3 regions of the Streptomyces sp. NPDC026500 genome follow, and region 3 is predicted to be linked to each of the others. Evidence: riboswitches for the same ligand, from Rfam matches in the RefSeq annotation. Region 3 holds a riboswitch; each other region holds the start of a gene.
The links. Region 3 has a riboswitch for S-adenosylmethionine ahead of thrC (threonine synthase). Riboswitches for the same ligand answer to the same signal wherever they lie in the genome.
Positions count from the first base shown of each region.

Region 1 (10,048 bases), on a different contig from region 3:
CGGCTGCGTGGGAACGGGTCAGGGGCGACAGAGCGCGCCGGCGACCCGCAGCAGATCGATGTGCGGCCGGCCGTACAGGTACAGGCGGCGGGGCGGGAGCAGCCTCGGCACACGGCGGCGGGACACGCGACGCATGTGCCTCACCTCCACCCTTTCGACCCGGTGCTCCGGAGTTCCTGGTCCGCCCGGCCTCGCGGGTACCCGAAGGGGTGCCACGCGCTCCTGAACCTGCACAACGGCACGGCTGTGCCCTTTCTTCCGGCTGCCCGTACGCGGCGAAGTCGTCCCACGAGCGGCGGTCGGTGGGGTCCTCGAGGGCCGTGCACCGGGACACGTCCGTGGGACAGCGGGCGCCTCAGGGGACTCCGTCGCGGCGCGGCGGAGTCCCCTGAGGTGGGCGCTGGTTCAGGAGTTGTCGAGCGGCAGGCCGGGCGGGTTCACCTGGGACGTGCCCACGGCCTCGTTGGAGAGGTTCCAGGCGGCCAGCCACTTGGCGTACTGGCCGTTCTTGATCAAGTGGTTGATCGCGTCGGCGAGCGGCTTGGCGAGCCCGCTGTCCTTCTTCGCGGTGGCCGCGATCAGACCCTGGAGCGTTTCGCCCGCACCGGAGAACTTCCCCGCGTTGCGCGTCGGATTCGGCGTCTTGGCGGTCTGGGTGATGTGGTACGCGATGCCGGGGTTGGGGCCGAAGGAGACGTCGATCTTTCCGCTGGACAGCGCCAGGGCCGTGGCGTTGCTGTCCTGGTAGTACTTGACGTTGAGCTGCTTGCCCTCCTTGGCGAGCTTCGCCTTCCACTCAAGGAGGATCTTCTCCTGGTTGGTACCGGCGCTCACCGCGACGGTCCTGCCGGCCAGGTTCCGGTAGTCGTCGTCGAAGTTCCAGGTGCTCTTCTTCTGCACCTCGAAGCCGAGGTTGTCCTGCCGGTAGGAGGCGAACTCGTACCTCTTCTTGCGCTCCTCGGTGTCGGTGACGTTGGAGAAGGCGACGTCGACCTTGCCGCTGTCGATGCCGACGAACAGGTTCTCCCAGGTCGAGTTCTTGACCTCCGGCTTGAGGCCGAGCACCGCGGCCACCAGCCGACCGAGGTCGGGTTCGGCGCCGGTGAGCGTCTTCTGGTCCCCGCCCACGTACGCGAGGGGCGCGAATCCGGCGGGAAGGGCGCCGACGCCGATCCGCAATGTGCCGCTCTTGGCGATGGACTTGGGCAGTTCGGCGCTGATCGACTTCACCTCGGACACCTTCAACTGGGTCTCCTTGGCGGCGCCGTTGGACAGCGCGCCGACGGTGACCGATCCGGCCGAGGCGCCCTGGCTCCGGGTGGCCGCGTCGCTGTCACCCCCGCACGCGGCGAGCCCGGCGGCGAGGGAGGCGACGGCCGCGGTGGCGGTGACGCCGCGAAGAATTCTGCTGTCCAGGGGGAGGGTGCGCATGGCTGTCCTTGTCGGGTGTGTGCGGTGAGGGTGTGGGGGCGCGGTCCCGGCGGGCCGCGAGATCGGGTGGACGTGCGCGAGGGCGCACAGTGGATGGCGGGTTCCGGGGTCTGCGCCGCGCGTCGCGTCGCCGAACGCGGGTCGGCGGTCGCGGGCGCAGGCCGGTGGCGACCGATGCCTCGCCGTTCGCCGTCGGCGGGTGGGTCAGAGGACCTTGCTCAGGAAGTCCTTGGTTCGCTCCTGCTGTGGATGGTCCAACACCTGCGCGGGCGGACCCTGTTCGACGATGCGGCCGCCGTCCATGAAGACGACCCGGTCGGCGATCTCACGGGCGAAGCCGATCTCGTGGGTGACGATGACGAGGGTGGTGCCGCTGCCGGCCAGGTCCTTGATGACGGTGAGCACCTCGCCGACCAGTTCGGGGTCGAGCGCCGAGGTCGGCTCGTCGAAGAGGATGACCCCGGGCCGCAGGGCGAGGGCGCGGGCGATGGCCACCCGCTGCTGCTGTCCGCCCGACAACTGCCGTGGATAGGCACCGGACTTGTCGGCCAGCCCCACGCGGGCGAGCAGATCGCGGGCCAGCTGCTGGGCCTCGGGCCTGGAAAGCTTCCCGGTCGCCACCGGAGCCGCGGCCACGTTGTCCAGCACGGTCAGGTGCGGGAAGAGGTTGAAGTTCTGGAACACGCACCCGATCCGGCTGCGCTGGGCCAGGATGACCCGCTCGCTGAGCTCCTTCAGACGCTCACCGACTCTGCGTACGCCGATGAGTTCGCCGTTCAGGCTGACATGGCCGATCTCGGGCTTCTCCAAGTGGTTGATCACCCGCAGGAGAGCGGACTTGCCGGAGCCGGACGGTCCGAGAACGACCGTGACCTCTCCGGGTCGCACGGTCAACTCCACTCCGTTCAGGACCCGTTGGGCTCCGTACCACTTGTGGACGTCGTGCACCTCGACCGCGGCGGGCTCCGCCCCGAGCGCTCCGGCGTTCTCGGGCGGCGAAGCCGTCTCCGTCGCCCGGAGCGCCCGGGCCCTCCGCGTCCTCAGCGTCGTCCGATTCGTCTCGCCGCTCATATCGCCGTCTCCCTCCGGACCCGGGCCCGCACGTCGCGCAGACCGTTCCGCACCTTCTGCAACGGGGTCGGCGGCAGGGTGCGCAGCGCGCCCCGTGAGTAGTGCCGCTCGACGTAGAACTGGATGACGGACACGACGCTCGTGAGGATCAGATACCAGGCGCTGGCCACGAGGAGCAGCGGCACGATGTCGCCGGGATACGTGCTGCCCATGCTCTGCACGGAGCCGAACAGGTCCAGCAGTGACACGTAGAAGACCAGTGAGGTGCCCTTGATCAGGCCGATCAGCTGGTTCACGTAGTTGGGGGTGATGGAGCGCAGCGCCTGCGGGAAGACGATCTTCGCGAACTGGTACCGCTTCGGCAGGCCCAGGGCGGAGGCCGCTTCGTGCTGCCCCTGGTCGACGGAGAGGAGGCCGCCGCGCACCACTTCGGAGGCGTACGCCGCTTCGTTCAGGCTCAGTCCGACGACGGCGACGGCCATGTCGGAGGCCAGGTGGGACTCGTCGAAGGTGAAGAAGGCCGGGCCGAACGGAACGCCTACGCTCAACGTCCGGTACAGCGCACTGAAGTTGTAGAGGAACAGCAGGACCACGATGAGCGGGACCGACCGGAACAACCAGGTGTAGACCCAGCTCACCGCGCGGAGCACAGGGCTCGGTGAGAGCCTGGCCAGAGCGAGCAGGATGCCGCCCACAAGACCCAACACGGCGCTGTAGAGAGCGACTTCAAGGGTGATGAGCAGGCCGTCGAGGATGGTCGGGCGAAGGAACCAGTACTGGAAACGGTCCCACTGGTAGAAGGGGTTGGTCACCAGCCCGTGGGCGATCTGGGCGACCAGCACGAGCACGACGGCCGTGACGATCCAGCGGCCGGGACGCCGGAGCGGGAGGACCCGCTGAGCCGCCAGAGGCTTGGGTGAGGCGGGGACGTCGGTACGGGGGATCGCCTCGGCGAGCGGTGCTGATCCGGAGGACACAGCTGTGCCGGGAGATTGACTCATGGAGAGCTCCAGCGGATGCGGACACCCCGGACCACGGCGAGCGGCAGCAGCAGGCGGGAGCCGGAACGGCTCGGCGCGAATCTACGCACGGGTGCACGTGGAACGGGGGCTGGACGGAGAAGGGGCACACCGCGACAGCGGTGGTCGTCAGAGATTCAGGAGAAGAGCCGTCAGCCTTGGCTGAGGGTGCGGCACATGGCCGTACACAGCGCGCTGTTGACGCGCAGCAGGTCCACGGAGCGGTCGGCGCACAGCACATCGCGGCCGAGGCGCCGCCATGCGGTCGTCCCGTCAGCTGCGTGCATCGCCTTCACCATCACTTCTCCGGCCCTGAGGCATCCGTTGTGCGCCGCACGTTAGGCCTGCCCGGAAAAGAATGTCAATGCGGGTGACCACCAGTTGAGACCGCGTACCGGGCCGTCTTGACGGCAGCTCAGGGCACATCGAGACTGGCGTGGACGGTCACGATTGTCAGCGCCCACGGTGCGGGTTCGCCCCGCTCCTGTGGTCATCGGCCCCGGCCCGCTGACAGGCAACCCTTCCACCGCGACGGGGTGCCCCGGGTGACGACCGGGTTCCGCCGATGCGGCGGGGCAAGCGTGGTCTCGCGTCTCGCGAGCCCTGGAGTCGGGACCGGTGGGAATTGCCCAGGAACGGTTTGACGAGGCGCCTGCACATCGATCTGTTGCGTGTCTCCAGCGCTTACTGATCCGCGACCGGTCCGTTCGATCCGGACCGGTGCGACAAGCGCAGTCAATCCGCATTCGGCCGCTGGTGCCCACAAGGCGGCGGTGGCTTCCTCGTTCCCCAAGGGAGAGTCATGCCCGAGACAGCTTCGCGGACTTCAGGTACAGCCAACTCGCGCCCCTGCGACCAGATCTCGTTCCCCTCGGACCGTCGCCTCAAAGTGGCGACGACACCGTCCACGCTCCCCCACCGCGTCCACAGCCGTATCGGCGTAGGTGTGGCCGGCGGCTTCTACCCGGCACCGCACCGCTACGAGCTGTATCTGTCGGAGAGTTGTCCGCTCTCGCTGCGCATCGCGATCACCCTCGACCTGCTCGGCCTGAGGGGCTCGGTCGCCACCACCCTCCTGGCGCACCCCGCCGCGACACCCGACGCCTTTGCCTCACTGCGCCGTGCCTACGAGGCCACCGAGCACCACTACGACGGACCGCTGACGGCGCCCGCGCTGTGCGACCGATGGAGTGGACGCATCGTCAGCAACCACACGCCGGACATCCTCCGCGATCTCGCGGGGCTGCTCTCCGGTCACACCACGGGGCACCCGTCCACGCTGTGCCCTCCGGCCCTCGGCGCCGACCTCGAAGCCCTCCGCGACCTGCTGGACCGCGACGTCACCCCGTCCGCCCAGCCCTCGGAGCTCTCGGCCGCACTGGAGTTGCTGGACTGCCAACTCGCCACGCAACCCTATGTGTTGGGCGACAACCTGACGGCCGCGGACGTGGACGTGTGGGTCGCGGTCACCCGGCTGGGGCCGACCGACAGCCTCGGCTCGCATCCCCGGCTCCGGGACTACGTACTCCGTCTGGGCGACCACTCCGCCTTCCGGGACGGGAGCGCCTTCGTGTCCGTGGCGGCCGACGCCTGACGCTCCGGCGCAATCGGGAGGGGAGGTTCCCGCCTGGCCGAGCGCCCGGCCGGGCGGGTGAGCGGGGTCCTCGCACGGATGGCTGGACGGGGAACCGGACGCCGGACCCGGCGTCCGGACCGTTCAGTCGCGCGGAATCAGGATGATGCTCACGCCCTTCAGGGTCGAGGTCCACTCCCGGCCCTGATCGAGGATCTCGCGCCCCGAGCCCAGGAGCTGGTCCTGGACGATCAGCGCCGACTCACGGATCTCCTCCCACGGCTCCGGCACATCGAAGGCACGCCGGGACCGCTCGACGGAGCCGACCAGAGCACGACAGGCCGCTTCCACGTCAGCGACGTTCTGGCCGGCCGACCCGACTCCCTCGATCGACCACGTCATCCACAGGCGCCCCATGACGACACTCTGTCCCATCCTCGGAACCAACGCATACCCACCGCACAGACGACGGAGCAATCGCCGGGACGGTCCACCGGTCTGCCCCCGTCCACGTGCGGTCCGTCGACGTTCGGCGCACCCTACGAGCGCAGGAGCGCGGCACCCACACCGAACGTCCGGCGGCCAGAAGGAAGACGATGGCTGAAACAGGCCCGTCAAGACGGCCGTCGGCGGCACAGCGCCGGGTTCTCGCCCCACTGGCCCTCGGGCTCCGCCGCCCGATCGGCCGTCGCGGAAGGCGCAGGAACCGCGGAGCACAAGCATCAAGGATCCCGGCACACGAGGACGCCGGGAGGCGGTCGCGCGCGCTCGGCTTTGCCCGGCCGAAAACGGTGGCGGCCCTGCCCCACGCACACGCGCGGCCCCTGACCGCCGCGTAGTCAATCCCGGCGAAAGCCGCCTCATCAGGGCGTGTCCCGTGCCGTGCCGCCCCGCGGCCGCACTTCGATGGGCGAGCGGAGGCCTCTCGCACAGAACTCCGGCGATCCGCCGTACCGGGCCGCCCTCCTCCGCATGCCCGCCTCACGGCCGTCCCGACGAACCCATCACCCTCACACGACTCGGTCCAGTCAGGGAACCCATGGAACCCGCGCGTCCCGTTCCTCCGCCGCTGGAGCGGCGGCTCTCCGCACCGTCGCGTCCACCCTCGTCCGACCGATCCACCGGTCCGCCCCGGTTGGGCTGGCTGGACGCGTTGCGCGGCATCGCCGCACTCCTCGTGGCGCTCGACCACTCGTCGTACGCCTTCATGGCGGGGTCCCGGGAGCAGTTGATGTCCCAGGTGAACATCGGCCGGTACGGCGTCCTGGTGTTCTTCCTCGTGAGCGGCTACGTCATCCCCGCGTCGCTCGAACGCCGGGGCCGGGTCCGGACCTTCTGGACCGGACGGTTCTTCCGCGTCTACCCCCTGTGGGCCGCTGTCGTGGGCTCGGTCGTGGCACTCGATCTGCTGGGCATCGCGGATACGCACGCTCGCTTCGCCGGGCGGAGTCCCCTCACGGTGGCCGTCGCTCATCTCACCCTGCTGCAGGAACTGCTGGGGACGCCCAGTGTCGTTCTCGTCCTGTGGACACTGTCGTACGAGATGGCCTTCTACCTGCTGGTCGTCGCCCTCTTCACGGTCCGTCTGCACCGGCGGTCGGCTGGAGCGGCCGTAGTCCTGGGGATGCTGGCCGCCGTGAGCGCGACGGAGGGGTTCGTGCCACCGCCCTCCGCGCTGTCCGCCGCGGTGGGCGCCGGCCCACTGGTCGCGCTCGCCTCGACGGCCCTGGTGGTCGCCGTCTGCTGTGCGAGTTCCGGGTCAACGGGACTGCGCGTGTCCGGGGCCATGGTGGGCGGCGTGCTGGCGCTGGTCCTGGTCGCGTTCAACGGCACCGTTCCCCTCTGGGAAGGCCTCGTGATCCTCGCCGTGATGTTCCTCGGCACCGCCGTCCAGCGGGCGGAAAGCGGTGAGAGCACCTGGCTCGTCGCGGCCTGCACGGCCGTCGTGGTGCTGATCTGCGCCGTCGGGAGTGCGTACGGACACGGCGACGGGGCGCATTTCGCACGGCGCGGCTGGATCGCGGCCTTCCTCCTCGCCGTACTCACCTTCGGTGCCGGTGTGGCGTTGCGCCGCCGGAGGTTCCCACGCGTACTGACCGGACTGGGAACGATCAGCTACTCGGTCTACCTGGTGCATCCCGTCCTGCTCGCGGTGAGCGACAGCGTGATCGGACGGTACCGGCGGGACGAACTCGTACTCGAGGCGGCGTTCTTCGCCGTGCTGCTGCCGCTGTCCGTGCTGACCCATCGCCGCATCGAGGTGCCGGGCCGGGCCTGGGGCCGGAAGCGGATCGGCCGCATACGGTCAACATGACCCCGTCAACGAGTCTTCCGTAGTAGACATGAACCGCCCACGGCAGACAGGGACGGCCGGCGTACGGGTGGTTGGGTGGGCGCGGCCCTCGGACATTCTCACCCTGTTCAGCGCCAGCCGGAATCGGGCGGCAACCCTTTCGCGTCCCGCGGCCGCTGATGGACACACCATCGGCTCGATCCTCGGAACGGATGCGCATGAAGGAAACGAGGCAGGCCGCGCGGCGCCGCAGGCACCGGCTCAGGCTGTTGACCGTCACCCCGATCGCGCTGATCGCGGTGGGTGCTCTCGTCAGCCTTGTCGTGGCGTTCCGCCCCGATCACAGAGCCGACGCCGGGCACACCGCGGCCTCGGCCGTCGCCGGAGCCCAAGGGACCGCGACTCCTGACGAGCGGGCTCCGGCCGGATCGGCGTCCCCGACGGCGACACGGTCGCCGAGCTCGACGGTGTCCCCGACCGCCACCGATGCCACCAGCGCACCGGCTCGGCCGTCGGCCTCGCACAGTTCCGGGACCGTCTCCACGACGGCTTCGTTGGCGGGACGGATTCGCCCCGGGGTCGGCTACCGGGGAGTGGCCACCACCTACGACGCCGGGAACGGCGACGGCGCCTGCTCCTTTGGCCCGAGCGACGACCTCATGACCGCGGCGATGAACCGCACCGACTACGAGACGTCCAAGGCGTGCGGAGCGTACGTCGTGGTCCGCGCGGCCGACGGCGCGACCGTCACCGTCCGGATCACCAATGAATGCCCGGTGGGCTGCGCTCCAGGGCAGCTCGACCTCAGCGCACAGGCCTTCGCCCGACTCGCGAGTCCGGCGGCCGGACGGATCCCGATCACCTGGAAGCTGCTGAGCCCCAGCACCTCCGACACCATCGCGGTCCGGTACAAGACCGGGTCCAGCCGCTGGTGGTGCGCGGTCCAGGTGATCGGCCACCGGAATCCGGTGGCCCGGCTCGAACTTCGCACCGCCAGCGGATGGCGGCAGCTGCCCCGTACCGACTACAACTACTTCCTCGCCGACAACGGCGGCGGATGCGGCGGCGCGATCAGGATCACCGACATCTACGGTGAACGTCTGACCGTCAGCGGAATCGCGCTGCGGCCCGACACCGTGCAACCGACGCGGGTCCAGTTCGCCCGGCACTGACCCGTACCGGAAAGCGCATCGGCAGTCCCGCGCAACAGGGCACCTCACAGGTGAAGGTGACACACCCCGAAGGGCTACTCCGTGCCCCGGCCACAGCCGATACCGGCGCCCGCGGCAGGCGGCCGGGGCGGGGCGGGGACGGTGATGGCGACGGAGTCACTGCCCGCGCCGACCGCGGTCGCCGGTTCTACCGGGTCGGGAACGGCCGGCTTGCGGAGCAGGAGCAGGGCCGCGTCGTCGTGCAGCCGGCCGCCCACGTGGGCCTGGAGCTCGGCGTCGAGCGCGGCCAGGGTGGAAGCCGGCTCGTCGGACACATGCCGTGCCAGTCCTTCGGCGAGAGCGTAGAACTCGCGGCCGTGGTCGCGGGCCTCGGTGACCCCGTCGGTGTAGAGCAGGAGCTGATCACCATCGGCCAGCGGCAGCACCTGGAGGCTCGGGGTCTCCCCCGTCAGAGCCCGCAGCCCGAGAGGCGGAGCGGGGTTGACGGGGTCGACCGACGCGACGCTCCCGGACGCGCGGACATGCAACGGAGGAGCGTGTCCGCAGTTGACGACCTCCAGCCGGCCCGGCTCCGGGTACCCGGCGACCACGGCGGTCACGAAGTCGTCGTACCCCAGGTTCCGCGCCAGACTCCGCTCGATCCTGCCGACGACGGCGAGAAGGTCGGGCTCGTCGTAGGCGGCCTCGCGGAAGACACCGAGCACGAGTGCGGCCGTACCCACGGCCGGCAGCCCCTTGCCGCGGACATCGCCGATGATCATCCGGACTCCGTACGGTGTGGGCACCAGCGCGTAGAGATCCCCGCCGATCCGTGCCTCCGCCGCGGCGGCGCTGTAGCGGACGGCCACCTGGAACGGACCGACTCTCGACGGTATGGGTGCGAGCACGGCGTGCTGGGCCGCCTCAGCCACGGAGCGGACGGCCGCGAGGACTCGCTCCCGGCGCCAGCGCAGCGCGCTGGCCAGGGCACTCGCCAGCGTGACGGCGGCCAGGGCGGACAGGACGGCCGCGAGCTCGCCGCCCGGGACACTGTCCCGGGTGCCGAGGATCGCGCTCACCGCTGCGGCCAGAAGACCGACGCAGAGAACGCCGTACGGCCGGCTGGTGGTGGCCGCCAGCGCGGGTCCGGCGGCCAGCAACGGCAGCCAGATCACCCCCGCTCCGCCGGCCAGGTCGACGAGCACGATGGCGCCGACGACCAGGAAAGGCAGCACCGGCGTGCCGAAGGCAAGGTGCGCGGCGCGCTTGCGGACCGCGGCCCCGGAACCCACTCCTCGGTTCGTGAACGTCTGTTTCGGCCAGTGCTCGCTACCGTGCTCTCGGGCCTGACTCATGCTAGTCCGCAGTCCTCACCTGGATTCATCACTGAAATGTCCGATTGATACAGGAAAGACGTTCGAGGCGTCCGCCACAAGCACAGAGATTTCAGATAGTGAGCGACAGGCTCCTGGTCACCCGGTTTGCGGTCGGGATCAGCCGCGTCAGGACT
Region 1 covers NZ_JBVHQB010000013.1:177,051-187,098, reverse strand. The annotation lists gene ACZ4N5_RS24240 (putative leader peptide) at 19-135, opposite strand; gene ACZ4N5_RS24235 (ABC transporter substrate-binding protein) at 406-1,431, opposite strand; gene ACZ4N5_RS24230 (amino acid ABC transporter ATP-binding protein) at 1,636-2,502, opposite strand; gene ACZ4N5_RS24225 (amino acid ABC transporter permease) at 2,499-3,503, opposite strand; gene ACZ4N5_RS24220 (hypothetical protein) at 3,674-3,808, opposite strand; SAM riboswitch class IV at 3,964-4,109, shown strand; gene ACZ4N5_RS24215 (putative leader peptide) at 4,087-4,212, shown strand; gene ACZ4N5_RS24210 (glutathione S-transferase C-terminal domain-containing protein) at 4,411-5,115, shown strand; gene ACZ4N5_RS24205 (hypothetical protein) at 5,239-5,511, opposite strand; gene ACZ4N5_RS24200 (acyltransferase family protein) at 6,134-7,408, shown strand; gene ACZ4N5_RS24195 (expansin EXLX1 family cellulose-binding protein) at 7,600-8,559, shown strand; gene ACZ4N5_RS24190 (PP2C family protein-serine/threonine phosphatase) at 8,634-9,893, opposite strand; gene ACZ4N5_RS24185 (IclR family transcriptional regulator) at 9,985-10,048, opposite strand, start outside.
Region 1: linked by a shared signal. The riboswitch ahead of ACZ4N5_RS24215 (putative leader peptide) and the one ahead of thrC (threonine synthase) in region 3 are both predicted to bind S-adenosylmethionine.

Region 2 (10,048 bases), on a different contig from region 3:
GAGGTCCACGAGCCGCTCAGCCAGGACGCGCTGCACACGCTCACCGCGCACGACCAGTACAAGCCGGCCGAGATCGGCCCGACGGTCGACGAGAACGGTGTCGAGCGCAAGGTCTCGGGCGCGACGAAGCTGCGCGCCAAGATGAGCCAGGGCTTCTACGGGGAGGACAACCAGATCCCCAAGCCCACCGTCGAGGAGTACAAGGAGATCACGAGCGGCCACGGCCACCACTGATCCCCGGCAGTTCGCCACGGCAGGAGCCCCGTCCAGGCAATGGACGGGGCTCTTTGCCGTCTCCCGGGCTGGATAGGGTGGACTCACCCCGTGGTGCGGGGTGATCCACCCCGTGTCACCTACGACCCGTCACCCACGACCGCGTGACCTACGAACCCAGGAGCGACCATGAGCGCTGTGAACCCCGCTGGAGGCGACACCGCGGCGGGCCGTTCCTGGCCCGCGGTACTGAACGGCCTGCTCGAAGGCCGTGACCAGAGCGCGGACGACACGGCCTGGGCGATGGACCGCATCATGCGCGGCGAGGCGACCGACGCGCAGATCGCCGGCTTCGTGGTGGCCCTGCGGGCCAAGGGCGAGACCGTCCAGGAGATCACCGGACTCGTCCGGGCGATGTACGAGCACGCCAACGTGATCGAGGTGCCCGGACACACCGTCGACATCGTCGGTACGGGCGGCGACGGCGCGAAGACCGTCAACATCTCCACGATGTCCTCGATCGTGGTGGCCGGCACCGGCGCCAAGGTCGTCAAGCACGGCAACCGGGCCGCGTCCTCCGCGTCCGGGGCGTCGGACGTCCTGGAGAAGCTCGGCGTCAATCTCCAACTGCCGGTGAGCCGGGTCGCCGAGGTGGCCGAGGAGGCCGGGATCACCTTCTGCTTCGCGGTCAAGTTCCACCCGGCGCTGCGTCATGTGGCGGCGGCACGCGGCCAGTTGGGCATCCGGACCACCTTCAACGTGCTCGGCCCGCTGACCAACCCGGCACGGGTGAAGGCCCAGGCGGTCGGCGTCGCCGACCCCCGCATGGCGCCGATCGTGGCCGGCGTGTTCGCCGAGCGCGGCAACTCCTCGCTCGTCTTCCGCGGCGACGACGGTCTCGACGAACTGACCACCACCGCGGGCTCCCACGTCTGGGTCGTCCGCGACGGCAAGGTCACCGAAGAGCGCTTCGACCCCCGCGACGTCGGGCTCGACATCGTCCCGGTGGAGGCCCTGCGCGGCGCGGACGCCTCGTACAACGCGGAGGTCGCCCGGCGCCTCCTGGACGGCGAGAAGGGGCCCGTGCGGGACGCGGTGCTGCTGAACTCGGCGGCGGCCCTGGTGGCCCTGTCGCCGACCGGCGCGCCGCTCGCGGACCAACTCCGCGACGGAATGGAGAAAGCGGCCGAGGCGATCGACTCCGGCGCCGCGAAGCGCACCCTGGACCGCTGGGTGGCCGCCAGCAACGCCTGATCCACCCGTGACACAGAGCAAGGCGCAGTCCAGAATCCGGACTGCGCCTTGCGCGTGGAAGATCCTCTGGCAAGATGCTGTACCAGGTCATGAGTGACAGCCATCAGGCCCCGGCCGGCTGTCCGGCAACCCTCCGTCCGTGGCGGGGTGCCCCGGGTGAAGACCAGGTCGTAGGCAGCGAGGCCTACGGCAAGCGCGGACCCCTCCCGCCCTCCGGGCGGATGCAACCAGGGGTCCTGGTCGTTCGAGGGAGCCTTCTGTGAGCAAGCGAATGCGATAGGGCGTAGAGCCCCGCCTCCGCACACCCTTTTTCACCTTCCTGCGCTGAGCCCTGCCTGCGGGCGGCCGGCTCGCGCGGTGATCCCGCCTGCCTCTCACAGGAGCTCGCCATGTCTGTCTCCACCGTTGCCGCCGACCAGTCCGTTTGTGCCCCTCTGGCCGTTCTGGGCCGGGATGTCACCGTCCCGCTCGTCACCGGCGGCGAGGTGACCTACGCGGCCCTCGACTACGCCGCCAGCGCGCCCGCCCTCCAGCGGGTGTGGGACGACGTGGCCGCGTACGCGCCGTACTACGGCAGCGTCCACCGGGGTGCCGGCTACCTCTCGCAGCTGTCCACCGACCTCTTCGAGAACGCCCGCCGGACCGTCGAGGAGTTCCTCGACTGCCGCGCCGGCGACCAGGTGGTCTTCACTCGCTCCACCACCGACTCGCTCAACCTGCTCGCCGCCGCGCTCCCGGCCGACTGCCAGGTCTTCGTCTTCGAGACCGAGCACCACGCCTCGCTGCTGCCCTGGCGCGACGCCCGCGTGACCTACCTGAACGCCCCGCGCACCCCGGGCGAGGCCGTCGACACCCTGGAGCAGGCCCTCGCCGGCCGCGACCCCTACGGACCGGCCCTCGTCTGCGTCACCGGCGCCTCGAACGTCACCGGGGAGCTGTGGCCGGTGCGGGAGCTGGCCGCCGCCGCGCACGCCCACGGCGCCCGCATCGTCCTCGACGCCGCCCAGCTCGCCCCGCACCACCCGGTGTCGGTCCAGGATCTCGACGTCGACTGGGTCGCCTTCTCCGGGCACAAGCTGTACGCGCCCTTCGGCTCCGGTGTCCTCGCGGGCCGCTCCGACTGGCTGCTCGCCGCCGAGCCGTACCTCGCGGGCGGCGGCGCCAGCCGCAAGGTCACCCGGCGCGCGGACGGCGGCGTGGACGTGGAGTGGCACGACAGCGCCGCCCGGCACGAGGCCGGCTCGCCGAACGTCATCGGCGCCTACTCGATCGCGTCGGCCTGCAAGGCGCTCACCGAGGAGGGTTTCGACAACCTCGTCGCCCGTGAGCAGCACCTGATCCGCACCGTCCGCGCGGGCCTCGCCGAAGTTCCGGAGGTCAGGGTCCTGTCCCTCTTCGGTGACGACGCCCCGCGGGTCGGCGTCATCTCCTTCGTCGTCGAGGGCTGGAACAGCTCGCACTTCGCGGCCGCGCTCTCCGCCGAGTACGGCATCGGTGTCCGCGACGGCCTCTTCTGCGCCCACCCGCTGGTCCGCACGCTGCTCGGCAGCGACCCGGAGACCCAGGGGGAGTGCGGCGCCCCCGAGGCGGCCCCCGGCGAGAAGTCCCTCAACGCCATCCGCGTCAGCTTCGGGGCCGGCACCCCCGACGAGCACGTCGAGCGCTTCGTCCGCGCGGTGCGCGAGCTCGTCAGGGACGGCGCGCGCTGGCAGTACCGCACCGAGGGCGGCCGCTGCGTCCCGGCGGTCTGACGCCCCGAGCGTGTCCGGAGGCGGTGCCGCCGTCGGTCAGGAGTCGAGGCCGATCGCGAACGCCGCCTCCAGGTCGTGCTGGGAGTACGTACGGAACGCCACGTGCGTGTCCGTCGCCTCGACACCCGGGATCTTGCTGATCTTGCCGGGAATGACGTCCGCGAGGTCGTCGTGGGCCTTGACCCGGACCATCGCGATCAGGTCGTAGGTGCCGGTCACGGAGAAGACCTCGCTGACGCTCTCCAGCGACGCGATCGACTCGGCGATCTCGGGGATCCGGTCCACGCTGGTCTTGATGAGGACGATCGCGGTGATCACGGCTGGTTCTCTCCCTAGGGGCCGCTGCTGGGGATCTCACCCTACTCGCGGTCCACCCGACCCGGCTGATCCACCGGGGGCCCCGGCAGCAGCCCCGGAGCGGGCACGACGGCCGTACGGCGGTGGAACCGCGCCCACGCGTAGCCGAAACCAAGGGAGAAGCCCACGAGGTGGGCCAGGTAGGCGACCCCGGGGCCCGAGGCGCTGCGGCCCGCCGCCAGCCACTGCAGGGTGAACCAGAACGGCAGCACCACCCAGGCCGGGAACCGCAGCGGCAGGAAGAACAGGAACGGGAAGAGACTGGTCACCCGGGCCTTGGGGAACAGGTACAGGAACGCGCCGAGCACCGCGGAGATCGCCCCGGAGGCCCCGACCAGGGACTGCTGCGAGGTGGCGTTCGCGGCGGCGTAGCCGAGCAGGGCCAGATATCCGCAGCCCAGGTAGAAGAGGGCGAACTCCAGATGGCCCATGCGTTCCTCGGTCATCAGCCCGAAGACGTAGAAGAAGAGCATGTTGCCCAGGAGGTGGAGCCAGCTGCCGTGGATGAACAGGGCGGTGGCGGGGGTGAGCGCCTCGCGCGGGGCCCCGCCGAACAGGTCGGCCGGGACCACGCCCCAGCGGCGGAAGTACGCCCGCTGGGCGACCAGCAGTTCGTCCCCGGTGCCGTACGCGGGATCGAGCCCCGAGGCGGGACCGATCACGAAGATCAGACAGCACAGGACGATCAGCCCGTATGTCACCGGCGCCGACTGACCCCGCAGCGCCCTGCCGACCGCCGTACTCCAATTGCCGATCATGGTGCAGAGCATGACGTAACCACACCGATGCACACAGACCGCCTCGCCGCCGCGGACAGCCGAGCGTCGAGTACCCGCCAGGCCGTAGGGTTACGAGCCACATGCACCGGGAGACCGGCGCCGGACGGACACTAGAAGGAAAGCGACCGCCCTATGACAGTTCCCCTGCCCGACGCCAAGACCCGCTGGCGCTGCGCCCTCTGCGGCAACCTCACGCGTTTCGACGTCACCCGCTCCTCGAAGGTCGTCGAGTACGTACACCTCGACCTGGCCGGTGAGCCGAAGGTCGAGGAGCGCGAGGTGGTCAGTGAGACCATCGAGTCGGTGCGGTGCCGCTGGTGCAACGCGGTGGATCAGGTCGAACTCGTGGACAGGCCGGGCGCCGGCTCCTGACGGAGCGGGCCCCGCACGGATATTGGGGTGAACGGATGGTGGAGACCACGGGCGGGGAGCCGGACGACGGCACCGCCGAGGTGCTCGACCGTCCGCTGCCCGACGGCGTGCGCCGACGTGTCGTGCAGATCGTCTCGGACGGCTTCGGCGGTCTGACGATGGCCGAACTGCCCGTCCAGTTGAGGCAGTACGCCCGATTCGCGCCGAACCGGCGGGCCAAGTTCGCCGGTAACGCCATGGCCGCGGCGCTGGAGACGGACCCGCTGTTCAGACAGCGCATCGCCGAGAAGCTGAGAGAGGCCCAGCCGGAGCTCGTCGGAGTTCTCGACTCGGGCGCGCCGCCCCCGGCCGCGGATCCGCTGGACGTGGCGGCCGCGGCCTATGTGCTGCGTCCCGCGGGCTGGGTGAAGCTGGTGACCGCCGCGGGCGAGGAGGCCCTGCGGGCGGACGCCGAGCGCGCCGATGAGGAGAACCGCGCCGAGCTGGAGCGGCTGCGCACGGAACTCGCCGAGGCCCGCGGGCAGACGCGGGCCGAGTCCGAACGGCTGCGCACGGAAATGGAATCGGCCAGGAAAGAAGCGGAATCACTCCACCGCAAGCTGCGCAGCGCCCTCAGTGACGTCAAGCGCGGCGAGGCGGCCCTGCGCAAGCTCCAGGCGGAGACGGACGCGGCGAGGGCGGAGAGCCAGGCCCAGGTGTCCGCCGCCGAGAGCGAGGCCCGGCGGCTCAAGGGGCGCCTCTCGGAGGCCGAGGCCGCCCTGGAGGCCACCCGCAAGGCGGCCCGCGAGGGGCGCAGCGTCGAGGACATGCGCGTGCGGCTGCTGCTCGACACCGTGCTGGACGCGGCCCAGGGCCTGCGCCGGGAACTGGCGCTGCCTCCCATCTCCGTCCGGCCCGCGGAGACCGTGGAGGCCGTAGAACCGGGACGGATGACACCGAAGGACATCGCCACCCGCGCGCTGTCCGAGAACGACCCCGCGATCCTGGACCAGCTGCTCGCGCTGCCCCAGGCGCACCTGGTCGTCGACGGCTACAACGTCACCAAGACCGGCTATCCCCAGATGCCGCTGGAGAAGCAGCGCCTGAGGCTGCTCGGGCAGCTCTCGCAGCTGGCCGCGCAGACCGGCGCCGAGGTCACCTGTGTCTTCGACGGGGCCGAGCTGGCCGCGCCGGTGCTGCTCGCGCCGCCGCGCGGGGTGCGGGTGCTGTTCTCCAAGCCCGGTGTCACGGCGGACGAGCTGATCCGACAGCTGGTGCGGGCCGAACCGCCGGGCCGGCCGGTCATCGTCGTCTCGACCGACCGTGAGGTGGCCGACGGCATCGCCAAGGCGGGTGCCCGGCCGGTGGCGTCCGTGGTGCTCCTCAAGCGCTTCTCACGCAGCTGAGCAATCCCTTTCGTTCCCTTTCTCCCTTGTGTTGCCCAGCGCTCACCCATGCCCCTTTCGTGCGCCCTTCGCACGTCTTCGGGAGCGTCATCTCCCGCTCCTGACCACGGGTTTCGCGTGGGCGGCGTTCCGTGGCCTACGTCGCATGAGTCACCTACGCACCATGCGCAACCTCTGGGCCCGATGCCCGAATTAGTCGGACCTTCACGCGACGTAGTGTCAAGCGGACATCACTGCAGGTGAGTTGATTGCAAAGAATGCGCTCGGTGACAAAGAATTTTCAGGTTTGGATTTGAACTGATCACAAGAAGGTCACTAGGGTCAGGCCTCGAACCTCCAACTAGGGTGATCACTCATGAGGAGTGACGGTGGAGGGGCACCGCCCGTCGGCGTCATCGGCAGGCGGCTGGAGGAAGAAGGAGCTCGCCTTCGTGGCGTCCCACCGTCGACCCAAGCAGCCGAGCCGCACCCGTGTGACCGTGCTCACCACTGCCGCCGCTGCCGCCGTTGTCCTCAGTGCCAACGCTGCCAACGCCGCGCCGTCCGAGAAGCCCAGCAAGGACGAGGTCAAGTCCAAGGTCGACAAGCTCTACGAAGAGGCCGAGCAGGCCACTGAGAAGCTCGACGGCGCCAAGGAGAAGCAGCAGAAGCTGCAGAAGCAGATCAGCGCTCTCCAGGACAACGTCGCCCGCGGCCAGCAGGAGCTCAACGACCTGCGCGACGGCCTCGGTTCGATGGCCAGCGCCCAGTACCGCACCGGCGGCATCGACCCCTCCGTGGCGCTCTTCCTCTCCTCGAACCCGGACGACTTCCTGGACAAGGCCTCGGCCATGGACCAGCTGAGCGCCCAGCAGGTCGGGTCGCTCAAGAAGGTCCAGGAGAAGCAGCGTTCGCTCGCCCAGCAACGTGCCGAGGCCTCCGCGAAGCTCAAGGACCTCGCCGACACCCGGGCCGAGCTCGCCAAGAAGAAGAAGGAAGTCCAGAGCAAGCTGGGCTCCGCCCAGAAGCTCCTGAACTCGCTGACGGCGCAGGAGAAGGCGGCGCTGGCGTCCCAGGAGCAGGACCGGGCGACCCGCGCCAGCGAGCGCGTCGACCTCGGCAACACCAAGGCCGCCTCGGGCCGCGCCGGCGCCGCGTTCGCCGCCGCCCAGAGCGTGATCGGATCGCCGTACGTCTACGGCGCCTCCGGCCCCAGCTCCTTCGACTGCTCGGGCCTCACCTCCTGGGCGTACGCCCAGGCCGGCGTGACCATACCGCGCACCTCGGAGGCCCAGGCCAACGCGGGCACCCGCATCTACTCGCAGAGCGCTCTGCAGGTCGGCGACCTGGTCATCTTCTACGGCGACCAGCACCACGTCGGCCTCTACGCGGGCAACGGCCAGGTGCTGCACGCCCCGCACACCGGCGCGGTCGTCCGTTACGAGTCGATCGCCAACATGCCCTTCCAGTTCGGCGTCCGGATCTGATCCGGACGGGCGGTCCGGGACACGCGTCCGCCGCCCGCAGGGACCCCCTGTCGCTCCGCCCAAACGGGCGAATTGCGACAACTCCCGCTGACCTCACGCCCCGTCGGTGACCTGCGTCTCCGGCGGGGCGTCACTTTGTGTGCCCGGCGAGGCCTTTGGCCGGTGCGTAGTCGCGCGGCTACTGTCTGGCGCGATCCCCCGACGGCGGGGGACCGTCAGCGGAAGGGAGAGCGGCTACCCGTGGGGTTCCATCGCCGCCTTGCACCGACCGGCTTCGACCGGGGCGCCGGCGCCTTCGGTGTCGCCGCCTGCGTGATGTCCGCGGCGGCCGCCGCACTCGGCGCCCTGCCCGCCTCCGCGGCACCGCAGGACGACACCCGGGCCGAGGTGGACCGCCTCTTCGCCCAGGCGGAGAAGGCCACCGAGGCCTACAACAAGGCCGACGAGCGCGGCGACGCGCTGCGCGAGCAGATCGGCACGGCACAGGACGAGATCGCCCGGCAGCAGGAGCGCGTCAACGCCATGCGGGACGCGCTGGGTTCGCTCGCCGGGGCGCAGTACCGCTCCGGCGGCCTCGACCCCTCCCTCGCGCTGCTCTTCTCCGACAGCCCGGACGACTACCTCGACAAGGCCTCCGCGCTCGACCGGATCGGCACCCGGCAGGCCGGTGAACTCAAGGACCTCCAGCGGGCCCTGCGCGACCTCGCCCAGGAGCGCGAGGAGGCCGACGGGAAACTCGCCGAACTGGAGCGCAGCCGCGAGTCCGTCGCCCGGAACAAGCGGGTCATCGAGGGCAAACTGGCCAAGGCGCGGCAACTGCTCAACTCGCTGCCGTACGCCGACCGCGCCGCCTACGACCGGGCGTCGCGCTCGACGCGCGCCGACCTGCCCGGCCTCGGTGACGCCGTCGCGTCCTCGTCGCGCGCGGCCATCGCCGTCGCCGCTGCCCGCTCGGCGCTCGGCCGCCCCTATGTGTGGGGCGCCAACGGGCCCGGCGGCTTCGACTGTTCGGGCCTCATGCAGTGGTCGTACGCGCACGCCGGGGTCGGTCTGCCGCGCACCTCGCAGGCCCAGCGGTACGCCGGACGGCAGGTGCCGCTCTCCCAGGCGCAGCCCGGTGACCTGGTGACCTACCGGTCCGACGCCAGTCATGTCGCCATGTACGTGGGCAACGGCCAGGTGATCCACGCGCCCTACCCGGGCGCCCCGGTGCGCTACGACCCGGTCGGGATGATGCCGATCTCGTCCGTCACCCGGGTCTGACTCGCTCGTCACCCGGTCTGACGGGGCACGGAACCGGCGCCGGGCGGGTCCGGCACGCGGTCCGGCGGGCGGGCGCGGGCACCGTACGATCGGGAGGATGGCTGGTCGAAGGTGTGCGTCGCGAGCGGGACTCTCCCTGGTGCTGCTGCTCGCCGTGCTCGTCGGCTGCGGCGGCCGGGCGCCGTCGGACACCGCGGCGGCCGAGGTGCGGCGGGTCCTCGACCGGCGGGCGACCGCGGTCCTGGACGGGGACGCGGCGGCGTTCCGGGCCACCGGGGCGTCGGCCGGCGCCGGAGCCGGCTTCGCGAACCTGCGCGCCGTGCCGCTGGCGGACTGGTCCTACCGTCTGACCGATCTGCGCCGCTCCGGCGACCGGGCCACCGCCGACGCCCAGCTGCGCTACCGCATCGAGGGCTACGACGCCGCACCGGTCACCGTGGACCGCACTCTGCGGCTGACCCGCGCCGACGGAACCTGGCGCGTCACCTCCGACGAGCCCGCGGGCAAGGGCGGCGCCCAGCTGTGGGACCAGGGAGCCGTGACGGCCGTACGGGGTGAGCACAGCCTCGTCCTCGGGGTCGGCCAGTCCGGCGAGCGGCTGCGCTCCTTCGCGGATCTCGCGGACCGGGCGGTGCCCGCCGTGTCGGAGGCCTGGGGCACGGACTGGGCGCGGCACGTCGTCGTCCTCGTACCGAAGTCGCTGGAGGGGATGGCGGGGCTGCTCGGGGCTCCGGCGTCCGGGTACCGGGGGATCGCCGCGGTCACCGTCGGTGAGGCGAGCGAAGCGAAACAGGGGTCCCCCCGGCCCGAGGCCGGGGGAGGTCCGGCGAAGGCGCCCGCGGACCGGATCGTCATCAACCCGGACGCGTACGGCGTCCTCGGCGACCTCGGCAAGCAGGTCGTGCTCACCCACGAGACCACGCATGTCGCCACCCGCGCCCACACCACGGCCGCCACCCCGCTGTGGCTCTCCGAGGGGTACGCGGACTGGGCCGGCTATCGCGGCAGCGGGCGGGCACCCGGGCAGGTCGCGCCGGAACTGGAGCGCGCCGTGGCCGAGGGGCACGTTCCTGCCGCGCTGCCCGACGACGGGGACTTCGGGTTCACCTCGGACGCGGGCCGGCTGGCGCGGGCCTACGAGGGCGGCTGGATGGCCTGCCGACTGATCGCCGACCACTGGGGCGAGGTCCGGCTGAACGACTTCTACC
Region 2 covers NZ_JBVHQB010000008.1:339,352-349,399, reverse strand. The annotation lists gene qcrB (cytochrome bc1 complex cytochrome b subunit) at 1-234, shown strand, start outside; gene trpD (anthranilate phosphoribosyltransferase) at 403-1,467, shown strand; SAM riboswitch class IV at 1,553-1,669, shown strand; gene ACZ4N5_RS17640 (aminotransferase class V-fold PLP-dependent enzyme) at 1,857-3,218, shown strand; gene ACZ4N5_RS17635 (Lrp/AsnC family transcriptional regulator) at 3,255-3,536, opposite strand; gene ACZ4N5_RS17630 (rhomboid family intramembrane serine protease) at 3,578-4,333, opposite strand; gene ACZ4N5_RS17625 (hypothetical protein) at 4,487-4,726, shown strand; gene ACZ4N5_RS17620 (NYN domain-containing protein) at 4,762-6,111, shown strand; gene ACZ4N5_RS17615 (C40 family peptidase) at 6,543-7,577, shown strand; gene ACZ4N5_RS17610 (C40 family peptidase) at 7,818-8,840, shown strand; gene ACZ4N5_RS17605 (hypothetical protein) at 8,938-10,048, shown strand, end outside.
Region 2: linked by a shared signal. The riboswitch ahead of ACZ4N5_RS17640 (aminotransferase class V-fold PLP-dependent enzyme) and the one ahead of thrC (threonine synthase) in region 3 are both predicted to bind S-adenosylmethionine.

Region 3 (10,048 bases):
GCATGTCACCGGTGACGGTCGAGGCGACGACGGTCGTGGTGCCGTGCAGACGGTGGGTGTGGATGCCCCGCAGGACGTCCTCGACCGTTCCCGAGGTGAAGGAGGCGCCACCACCGCCATGGTTGTGGATGTCGACGAAGCCGGGGACCACCCAGTGGCCGGACAGGTCGGTCACGGGCGTGTCCGCGGGGACTGCCCCAAGGACTCCGGCAGGTTGTGCCGAGGGGTCACCCGCGTCGGCGATCCGCGGACCGTCGATGATCACGCGGCCGTCGTGCACGATCCCGGTGGGCAGTACCACCCGGGCGCCGGCGAGAACCTTGCTAGGGGCCATCGGGTGGTTACCTCCGGGGAGTCGTGGAAGTGGTGTTCAGGAGGTCCCGGGCGAGGAGCCCGGCACCGAGACAACCGGCGGTGTCCCCGAGGGCCGCGGGGACGATGGACGGCAGCTTCTGGAAGGTGACGCGTCGTTCGACCGCGGCCCGCAGGGGTGTGAACAAGGTTTCCCCCGCCTCGGCGAGCCCGCCACCGATGATCAGGGTGCGCGGGTCCAGGAGGGTGAGCGCGGTGACCAGGCCGTCGGCGAGCGCGTCGACGGCCCCCTGCCAGACGGCCAGCGCCCTCGGATCGCCCGACTCGACGGCCTTGGCGCAGTCCGCCGCGTCCGCCTCCGGGTCGCCGGACGCCTCGGCCCAGGCCTGGCTGACTGCCGCCGCGGAGGCGAACCGTTCGAGACAGCCGCGCTGCCCGCAGGGACACGGGGACCCACCGGGCCGTACGACGATGTGGCCGATCTCGCCCGCGAAGCCGTGCGCGCCTTCCTCGACCTTGCCGTTGATGCCGATGGCGCCCGCTATGCCGGTGCCCAGCGGGACGAAGAGGAAGCGGTCCGCTCCCTGTCCGGCGCCGATCCGGCCCTCCGCGAGCCCGCCGGTGCGTACGTCGTGCCCGAGCGCGACGGGCACGCCGAGTCGCTCGCCGAGCAGTCGGCGCAGCGGGACATCGCGCCAGCCGAGGTTGGCGGCGTAGACGGCGATGCCGTTCCCGGCGTCGACGATGCCGGGGACGGCGACGCCGGCCGCGAGGGCGCTCTCGCCGAAGTGCTCCTCGCCGTAGGCGCGCAGTTCGGCGGCGAAGTCGAGGATCTCCTCGACGACGGCGTCGGGCCCGCGCTCACGGCCGGTCGCCCGGCGGGCCTGGTACAGCAGCGCGGGGTGCCCGGGGGTCCGCGGCGGCGGCGCGTCGGGGCGGTCGGGGGAAGGCTCGGCGTCCACCCCGACGAGGGCGGCCTTCATCCCGGTGCCGCCCACATCGAGGGCGATGACATGTCTCACGGGGGACAGTGTCGCCCTTTACCCCCAGAGAGGTCTAGTCCACTCACGTGGTGTGGACCTTATGTCCGCATTCCGAGACGGATGCGGCAAGCACAGGCCCGGTCCCTGTTCCGGTGCCCCGTCCCCGGCGCCTGTCGGTGCCGGGGGCTACCGTGCTGTTCATGGAAGAGCTGCCCGCGCGCGAACGGAGCATTCTCGCCCTGGAGCGCCGCGGCTTTCCCGGCCCCGGTGCCAAGGAGCGCGCCATACGCGAACAGCTGGGCCTCGCCCCGGTCCGCTACTACCAGCTGCTCAACGCGCTGCTGAACGACCCGAGGGCCCTGGCGCACGACCCGGTGACGGTGAACAGACTGCGCCGGGTGCGGGAGGCCCGCCGGGACGAGCGGTGAGGGCCAGGGATGAGGGCGAGGGGCGAGAGCCAGGGGTGAGGACCAGAGGGTGAGGACGAGCGGTGAGATCGAGGCATTCCGGCCTACGGGTCCCCCGCTCGGCCACGAGTCAGCGGTGCGCCCGCCGTCACCCGGATAGGGTCGCCCCATGGGCAGCCACCCCGAATCCAAGGACTTCTTGCCGACCCCGGTGACCCCCGCCGGGCGCGACGCACTGGAAGCGATCCTCACGCGCCCCACCCGGACGGTCGTCGCACTCGACTTCGACGGAACCCTCGCCCCCATCGTCCCCGACCCCGACCGGGCCCGCGCGCACCCCGACGCGGTCCCCGCCCTGGCGGCACTCGCCCCCAAGGTCGCCTCCGTCGCCGTGGTCACCGGCCGCCCGGCCGGTGTGGCCGTGCGCCACGGCGGCTTCGCGGGGGTTCCCGGACTGGAGCACCTCGTCGTCCTCGGCCACTACGGCGCCGAGCGCTGGGACGCGGTGAGCGGCACCGTCACCGCCCCGGCACCGCACCCCGGTGTGGCCGCCGTCCGCGCCGAACTGCCGGGGTTCCTCGACCGGATCGGCGCCTGGCAGGGCACCTGGATCGAGGAGAAGGGTCGTGCGGTCGCCGTGCACACGCGCCGCGCCGAGGACCCCCAGGCCGCCTTCGAGGCGCTCCGGGAGCCGTTGGCCGAACTGGCCGCCCGGCACGGCCTGATCGTCGAGCCGGGCCGCATGGTCCTGGAGCTGCGGCCGCCGGGCATGGACAAGGGCGTCGCCCTCATGGAGTACGTCCGGGAGGTCGGCGCCGAGGCAGTCCTCTACGCGGGCGACGACCTGGGCGACCTGCCCGCTTTCGCCGCCGTCGACAAGCTCCGCTCCGACGGCGTCCCCGGACTCCTGGTGTGCAGCGGCAGTTCCGAGGTCGGCGAACTCGCCGAACGCGCCGACCTGGTGGTCGACGGGCCTGCCGGAGTCGTCCGCCTCCTCGCGGCGCTGGCGGCTGCACTCGCCTGAAGCTTTTTCGCCCCCTCCGCCCCTACCCGTCCCACCCTGGGGCTCCGCCCCGGACCCCGTTCCTCAAACGCCGGAGGGGCTGAAATGTCCCCGGCCGGGGCTGGATTTTCCGCTCAGGCCTCAAGTTCGCGCAGCTGGTCCAGGAACCACTGGGCCGGGGGCAGGGCGGTGGCCGCGGCGGCCAGCCGCTTGGTGCGCTCGGCCCGTTCGCCCGGCTGCATGACGAGCGCCTCGTGCAGCGCCCGCGCCGTACCGATCACGTCGTACGGGTTCACGGAGATCGCGTCCTCGCCCAGTTCCTCGTACGCCCCGGCCTCCCGGGAGAGCACCAGCACGCAGCCGTCGTCGGAGACGACCGGGACCTCCTTGGCGACGAGGTTCATGCCGTCCCTGATGGGGTTGACGAGGGCGACGTCGGCCAGCCTGTACGCGGCGAGCGAGCGCGCGAAGTCGTCCTTGACGTGCAGCACCACCGGGGTCCAACCCGGCGTTCCGTACTGGGAGTTGATCTCGTCGGCGACACGCTGCACCTCGGCCGTGTAGTCCCGGTACACCGCGAGGTCCTGCCGCGAGGGATAGGCGAACGCCACGTGGACGACCCGCTCGCGCCACTCCGGGTGGTCGTCGAGCAGCTGCCGGTACGCCAGCATTCCGCGCACGATGTTCTTGGACAGTTCGGTCCGGTCGACGCGCACGACGGCCCTGCGGCCCTCGCCGATCTCCTCGCGCAGCGCGGCCATCCGCTCCTCGACGTCCGCCCGGTGCGAGCGCTCGCGCAGGAACTCGGCGTCCGCGCCGAGGCCGTGCACACCGATGCGGGTCCGGCGGGGCGGCCCGCCGTCCAGGTGCTCGACCGCCCGCTGCGCGTCCGAGGGCGAGGTCACGCGGTAGCGCTCGGGGTCGATCTCTCCCGCGCAGCGCATGAAGGCCGTCGCCCACCGCCAGGTCAGGAACGCCAGCCGGTCGGCGCCGAGCATGCCGTCCAGCAGCTCCGCGCGGATGTCGTCGGGGAGCATCCGGAAGTAGTCCTCGGGCGCCCACGGTGTGTGGGAGAAGTGGCCGATGCGCAGGTCGGGGCGCAGCGCGCGGAGCATCCCGGGCACCAGGCACAGGTGGTAGTCCTGGACCAGCACGGAGGCGCCCTCGGCGGCCTCCTCGGCCAGCGCCTCGGCGAAGGCACGGTTGTAGGTCCGGTACGACGCCCACTGGCGCCGGAACTCCGCGTCGAAGACCGGCTCCAGCGGGGTCTGGTAGAGCATGTGGTGGACGAACCACAGGACGGAGTTGGCGATGCCGTTGTACGCGTCGGCGTGCACCTCGGCGTCGATGGCCAGCATCCGTACGCCGTCCTCGCCGACTCCGCGCCGTACGGCCTCCCGGTCGCCGTCGCCGAGGGCCGAGCACACCCATAGGGCGCCCGCGTCCGGCCCGATCGCCGAGAGTCCCGAGACGAGGCCGCCACCGCCGCGCCGGGCGTGCAGCGAGTCGTCCTCCCGTACCTCGTAGGTGATCGGGCCGCGGTTGGAGGCGACCAGAATCCGGTGGGCACCGTGCGTTGAAGCCATGCCTCGAAACCTAGCCCCGTGTCGAAACGCTCAAACGTTCCCTTCGGCCGTATGCGATCGCGTGGCCGGTCGGGCTGGTCTACGCGGCTCTGCGCCGCTGGTACTCGGAGATTTCGGTCATCGGTGGCCTTTCCTCCGTGTCCACCGAGTACGTGCGCGGCTGGAAACCGTCCCGGCCGCGCTCGAACTGGGTGAGGGCGGGGCGGATCAGGTGGCCGCGCGCCAGCCGGAGCTGCGCGGTGCGGTAGATCGCGGCGGCCATCCGGCCCAGCGCCTGGCCGTCCTGGTGGCGGTGTTTGCGGATGCCGACGTCGACCTGGGCGAGGGCGTCCAGGCCCACCAGGTGCAGGGCGTCGACGAGCATGCCCAGTTCGACGCCGTAGCCGACGGGGAACGGGAGCTGTTCGAGCAGGGAGCGGCGGGCCGCGTACTCGCCGCCGAGCGGCTGGACGAAGCCCGCGAGCTGCGGCCAGTGCATGTTCAGCAGGGGGCGGGCCATCAGCTCGGTGACCCGGCCGCCCTGGCCGGTGGCGCCGCCCAGCGGACGGTCGTACATGGCCTTGACCAGATCGACGCCCGGATCGGTGAGCAGCGGGCCCACGATTCCGGAGACGAAGTCGGACGAGAACTCCTTGAGGTCCGCGTCGATGAAACAGACGATGTCCCCGCTCGTCACGAGCAGTGACCGCCACAGCACCTCGCCCTTGCCGGGCACGGCCGGAATCCGCGGGAGGATGTCGTCGCGGTGCACGACACGCGCGCCGGCGGCGGCGGCGACCGCGGAGGTGCGGTCCGTCGAGCCCGAGTCGATGACGACGATCTCGTCGACGAGGGGCACCTGCTGCATCAGGTCGTGGCGGATGATCGCGACGATCTCGCCGACCGTCTCCTCCTCGTTCAGCGCGGGCAGTACGACACTGACCGTCGACCCGGTGATGCGTTTCGCGGCAATGAGCCTGTGGAGCGGGCGGTCGGTCACGGACCAGGAGCGTGTGCTCAGCCAGCTTTCGACTTCCTTCAGCACGGTCTGCGGCTCCTCACTGTCTGATCACACGCTCTCATCGGCGTGCCCGCTGCGGCCAGCGGCAGATCGATTGCCGTCGTCTCGCGGTTCGGACGACTATCTCAACTGTCCTGGCCTTCGGTTACAGTCTTGAACAACGCGGATGACCATCGCATGTCCTGGATCATCGGCGCGTAGCGCGTTCAACAGTTCAACAATCAAATACCGCTCATCCAGAGGGGCAGAGGGATACGGCCCGATGAAGCCCCGGCAACCCTCCAGCCGGTCTCGTACCGATCGATGTCGATCGCGTCGCGAGGCTCCCGGCTAGGGAAGGTGCCAAATCCGTCTCACGGCGAAGTGCGTCGTGAGGAAGATGAGGAGAAAGGGCCTCGCCTCCATGGCTGCGCAGACAGTTGCAAGCACCACGAACTCCGCCGATGCGGTGGACCTCGGCCCGGCCGCGGCGCTTTCCTGCCGCGAGTGCGGACACCGCGTCCCGCTCGGCCCGGTCTTCGCCTGCGAGGAGTGTTTCGGCCCGCTGGAGATCGCCTACGACTTCTCGGCCTACGAGACCGAAGAGCTCCGTAAGCGCATCGAAGCGGGACCCGCGAACATCTGGCGCTACGCGCCGCTCCTGCCCGTCCCCGCGGACGTGGCGGACAAGCCGAACATCAACCCCGGCTGGACCAAGCTCGTCCAGGCCGACAACCTGGCCCGCGAGCTCGGGGTCGACGCCGGAAAGCTCTTCGTCAAGGACGACTCCGGCAACCCGACGCACTCCTTCAAGGACCGCGTCGTCGCCCAGGCCATCGAAGCGGCCCGCGCCTTCGGCTTCACCACTCTCTCCTGCTCCTCCACCGGCAACCTCGCCGGTGCCGTGGGTGCCGCGGCGGCCCGCGCCGGCTTCCGCTCCTGCGTGTTCATCCCGCACGACCTGGAGCAGGGCAAGGTCGTCATGGCCGCGGTCTACGGCGGCGAGCTGGTCGGCATCCAGGGCAACTACGACGACGTGAACCGCTTCTGCTCCGAGCTGATCGGCGACCCGGCCGGCGAGGGCTGGGGCTTCGTCAACGTCAACCTGCGGCCGTACTACGCCGAGGGCTCCAAGACGCTGGCGTACGAGATCTGCGAGCAGCTCGGGTGGAAGCTCCCCGACCAGCTGGTCGTGCCGATCGCCTCCGGCTCCCAGCTCACGAAGATCGACAAGGGTCTGCAGGAGCTGATCAAGCTCGGGCTCGTCGAGGACAAGCCGTACAAGATCTTCGGCGCCCAGGCCGAGGGCTGCTCCCCGGTGTCCGTCGCCTACAAGGCCGGCCATGACGTCGTACGGCCGCAGAAGCCGGACACCATCGCCAAGTCGCTCGCCATCGGCAACCCCGCGGACGGGCCGTACGTGCTCGACATCGCGCGGCGCACCGGCGGTGCGGTGGAGGACGTGAACGACGAGCAGATCGTCGACGCGATCAAGCTGCTCGCGCGCACCGAGGGCATCTTCGCCGAGACGGCCGGCGGTGTGACCGTCGGCGTCACCCGCAAGCTGATCGAGAACGGTCTCCTCGACCCGACCCTGACCACGGTCGTGCTGAACACCGGCGACGGCCTCAAGACTCTGGACGCGGTGGCCTCGGACACCGGACTGACCGCGACCATCCGCCCGAACCTCGACTCCTTCCGAGAGGCTGGCCTCGCATCATGAGCGTCAACGTCCGCATCCCCACCATCCTGCGCACCTACACCGGTGGTGCCGCCGAGGTGACGGCCGAGGGCGCGACCCTCGCCGAGGTCATCACCGACCTGGAGAAGAACCACACGGGCATCGCCGCGCGCGTTCTGGACGACCAGGGCAAGCTGCGCCGCTTCGTCAACGTGTACGTCAACGACGACGACGTGAGGTTCGAGCAGGGTCTGGAGACGGCGACCCCGGACGGTGTGGGCGTCTCGATCATTCCGGCCGTCGCCGGAGGCTGATCGTTACCCTCGGTAATGCCGAACACGCAGAGTTCATCGAATTGCCCCCTCCGTGAGAGAAACGGAGGGGGCAATTCTGCATGGTTGAGCGCGCTACAGTTGGGGAAGCGACTTCGCTTTCGATGTTGGTTTCATGCCGGACGCATATGAGTACCCGTTCGGCGGCCGACAAGAAGTAGCCAAACTGCCTCCCCTTTATGGGTTGTTTATGGCGTTTACGGGGCCCGACTTGCCCTGAATCCTTGCGGATTCTCCGCATATCATCGATCAGCCATGCCCAGAATTCTCGTCCGATTGACCTGTTGCAGAGGGCAGTTGGACAGATACATTCAGCCGCGGTCGACGCGTTCCGGCGCACACCCCCAACCGTTGGGGGGTGAGGTCTGACCCGGATCCGCGAAGTGTGGATCTGTGCAAGGGCCAGTAATAGGGGAGTTAGGCATGGCTCAGGGCACCGTCAAGTGGTTCAACGCGGAGAAGGGGTACGGCTTCATCGCGGTCGACGGTGGTGCGGACGTCTTCGTGCACTACAGCGCGATTCAGATGGACGGCTACCGCACCCTTGAAGAGGGTCAGCGAGTGGAGTTCGAAATCTCGCAGGGCCAGAAGGGTCCGCAGGCGGACATGGTCAAACTCGCCGTCTGATCCGGGCGCGAACGGCCACCGACGCACTCACGCCGAGGGGCCCGCATCCCACCAGGGATGCGGGCCCCTCGTGCGTCCCCGGCGGCCTTCCCCTGCTCTCGTGCGCGCCCGCGCGCCCGCGAGCGCCCACTGCGCGGAGCCGCGCGCGGACCTGCGCCAGGAGGCCGCTCGTGGGGCCTGTTTTCCCGAGAGGCGCTTGCGTCCGCCCGTCACCCGAGCACCACCCCTCAACGAGCTCGCTTCGCGAGCACACCTTGCACTCGACGGGGTCGAGTGCTAATCATTGGCGTTAGCACTCTCCCAGTGAGAGTGACAGAACTTGGATCGGGCCAGTGAGGCCCGCAGGCCTGTGGGGCAAGGAACCACAAGGCTTGCAGGCCGTCCGTCGCGGGCGCGGGCACGATCCGGAGAAATCCACCCCGTCCGGGAGGACCACTTCACATGGCCAAGATCATCGCGTTCGACGAGGAGGCACGGCGCGGTCTCGAGCGCGGGATGAACCAGCTCGCCGACGCCGTCAAGGTCACCCTTGGCCCCAAGGGCCGCAACGTCGTCCTCGAGAAGAAGTGGGGCGCGCCCACGATCACCAACGATGGTGTTTCCATCGCCAAGGAGATCGAGCTCGAGGACCCGTACGAGAAGATCGGCGCCGAGCTGGTCAAGGAAGTCGCCAAGAAGACGGACGACGTCGCCGGCGACGGTACGACCACGGCGACCGTTCTGGCCCAGGCGCTCGTGCGCGAGGGTCTGCGCAACGTAGCCGCCGGCGCCAACCCGATGGCTCTCAAGCGCGGTATCGAGAAGGCCGTCGAGGCCGTCTCCGGTGCCCTCCTTGAGCAGGCCAAGGATGTCGAGACCAAGGAGCAGATCGCTTCCACGGCCTCCATCTCCGCCGCCGACACCCAGATCGGCGAGCTCATCGCCGAGGCGATGGACAAGGTCGGCAAGGAAGGCGTCATCACCGTCGAGGAGTCCCAGACCTTCGGTCTGGAGCTGGAGCTCACCGAGGGTATGCGCTTCGACAAGGGCTACATCTCGGCGTACTTCGCCACCGACATGGAGCGTATGGAGGCCGTCCTCGACGACCCGTACATCCTGATCGCGAACTCCAAGATCGCGAACGTCAAGGACCTGCTCCCGCTCCTCGAGAAGGTCATGCAGGGCGGCAAGCCGCTGCTGATCATCGCCGAGGACGTCGAGGGCGAGGCCCTGTCGACCCTGGTCGTCAACAAGATCCGTGGCACCTTCAAGTCCGTCGCCGTCAAGGCTCCGGGCTTCGGTGACCGCCGCAAGGCCATGCTCGGCGACATCGCCATCCTCACGGGCGGCGAGGTCATCTCCGAGGAGGTCGGCCTCAAGCTGGAGAACGCGGGTCTGGACCTGCTGGGCCGTGCCCGCAAGGTCGTCATCACCAAGGACGAGACCACGATCGTCGACGGCTCCGGCTCTGCCGACCAGGTCGCCGGCCGTGTGAACCAGATCCGTGCCGAGATCGAGAACTCGGACTCGGACTACGACCGCGAGAAGCTCCAGGAGCGTCTGGCGAAGCTGGCCGGCGGCGTGGCCGTCATCAAGGCCGGTGCCGCCACCGAGGTCGAGCTCAAGGAGCGCAAGCACCGCATCGAGGACGCCGTTCGCAACGCGAAGGCGGCCGTCGAGGAGGGCATCGTCGCCGGTGGTGGCGTGGCCCTGCTCCAGGCTTCCTCGGTCTTCGAGAAGCTCGAGCTCACGGGTGACGAGGCGACCGGCGCCAACGCCGTGCGTCTCGCCCTGGAGGCCCCGCTCAAGCAGATCGCCGTCAACGGTGGTCTCGAGGGTGGCGTCATCGTCGAGAAGGTGCGCAACCTGCCCGTCGGCCACGGCCTGAACGCCGCGACCGGTGAGTACGTCGACATGATCGCCGAAGGCATCATCGACCCGGCGAAGGTGACCCGCTCTGCTCTGCAGAACGCCGCCTCCATCGCCGCGCTGTTCCTGACCACCGAGGCCGTCATCGCCGACAAGCCGGAGAAGGCCTCCGCGGCCGCTCCGGGCGGCATGCCGGGCGGTGACATGGACTTCTGATCGACCCCGGTCGATCATCGTCCTGACGTTCCGAGGGCGGCACCTTCCCGTAAGGGGGGTGCCGCCCTCGGGCG
Region 3 covers NZ_JBVHQB010000012.1:211,285-221,332, reverse strand. The annotation lists gene nagA (N-acetylglucosamine-6-phosphate deacetylase) at 1-334, opposite strand, end outside; gene ACZ4N5_RS23005 (ROK family protein) at 342-1,334, opposite strand; gene ACZ4N5_RS23000 (DUF3263 domain-containing protein) at 1,496-1,723, shown strand; gene otsB (trehalose-phosphatase) at 1,872-2,726, shown strand; gene ACZ4N5_RS22990 (alpha,alpha-trehalose-phosphate synthase (UDP-forming)) at 2,840-4,291, opposite strand; gene ACZ4N5_RS22985 (glucosyl-3-phosphoglycerate synthase) at 4,371-5,315, opposite strand; SAM riboswitch class I at 5,521-5,677, shown strand; gene thrC (threonine synthase) at 5,695-6,993, shown strand; gene ACZ4N5_RS22975 (MoaD/ThiS family protein) at 6,990-7,265, shown strand; gene ACZ4N5_RS22970 (cold-shock protein) at 7,707-7,910, shown strand; gene groL (chaperonin GroEL) at 8,352-9,974, shown strand.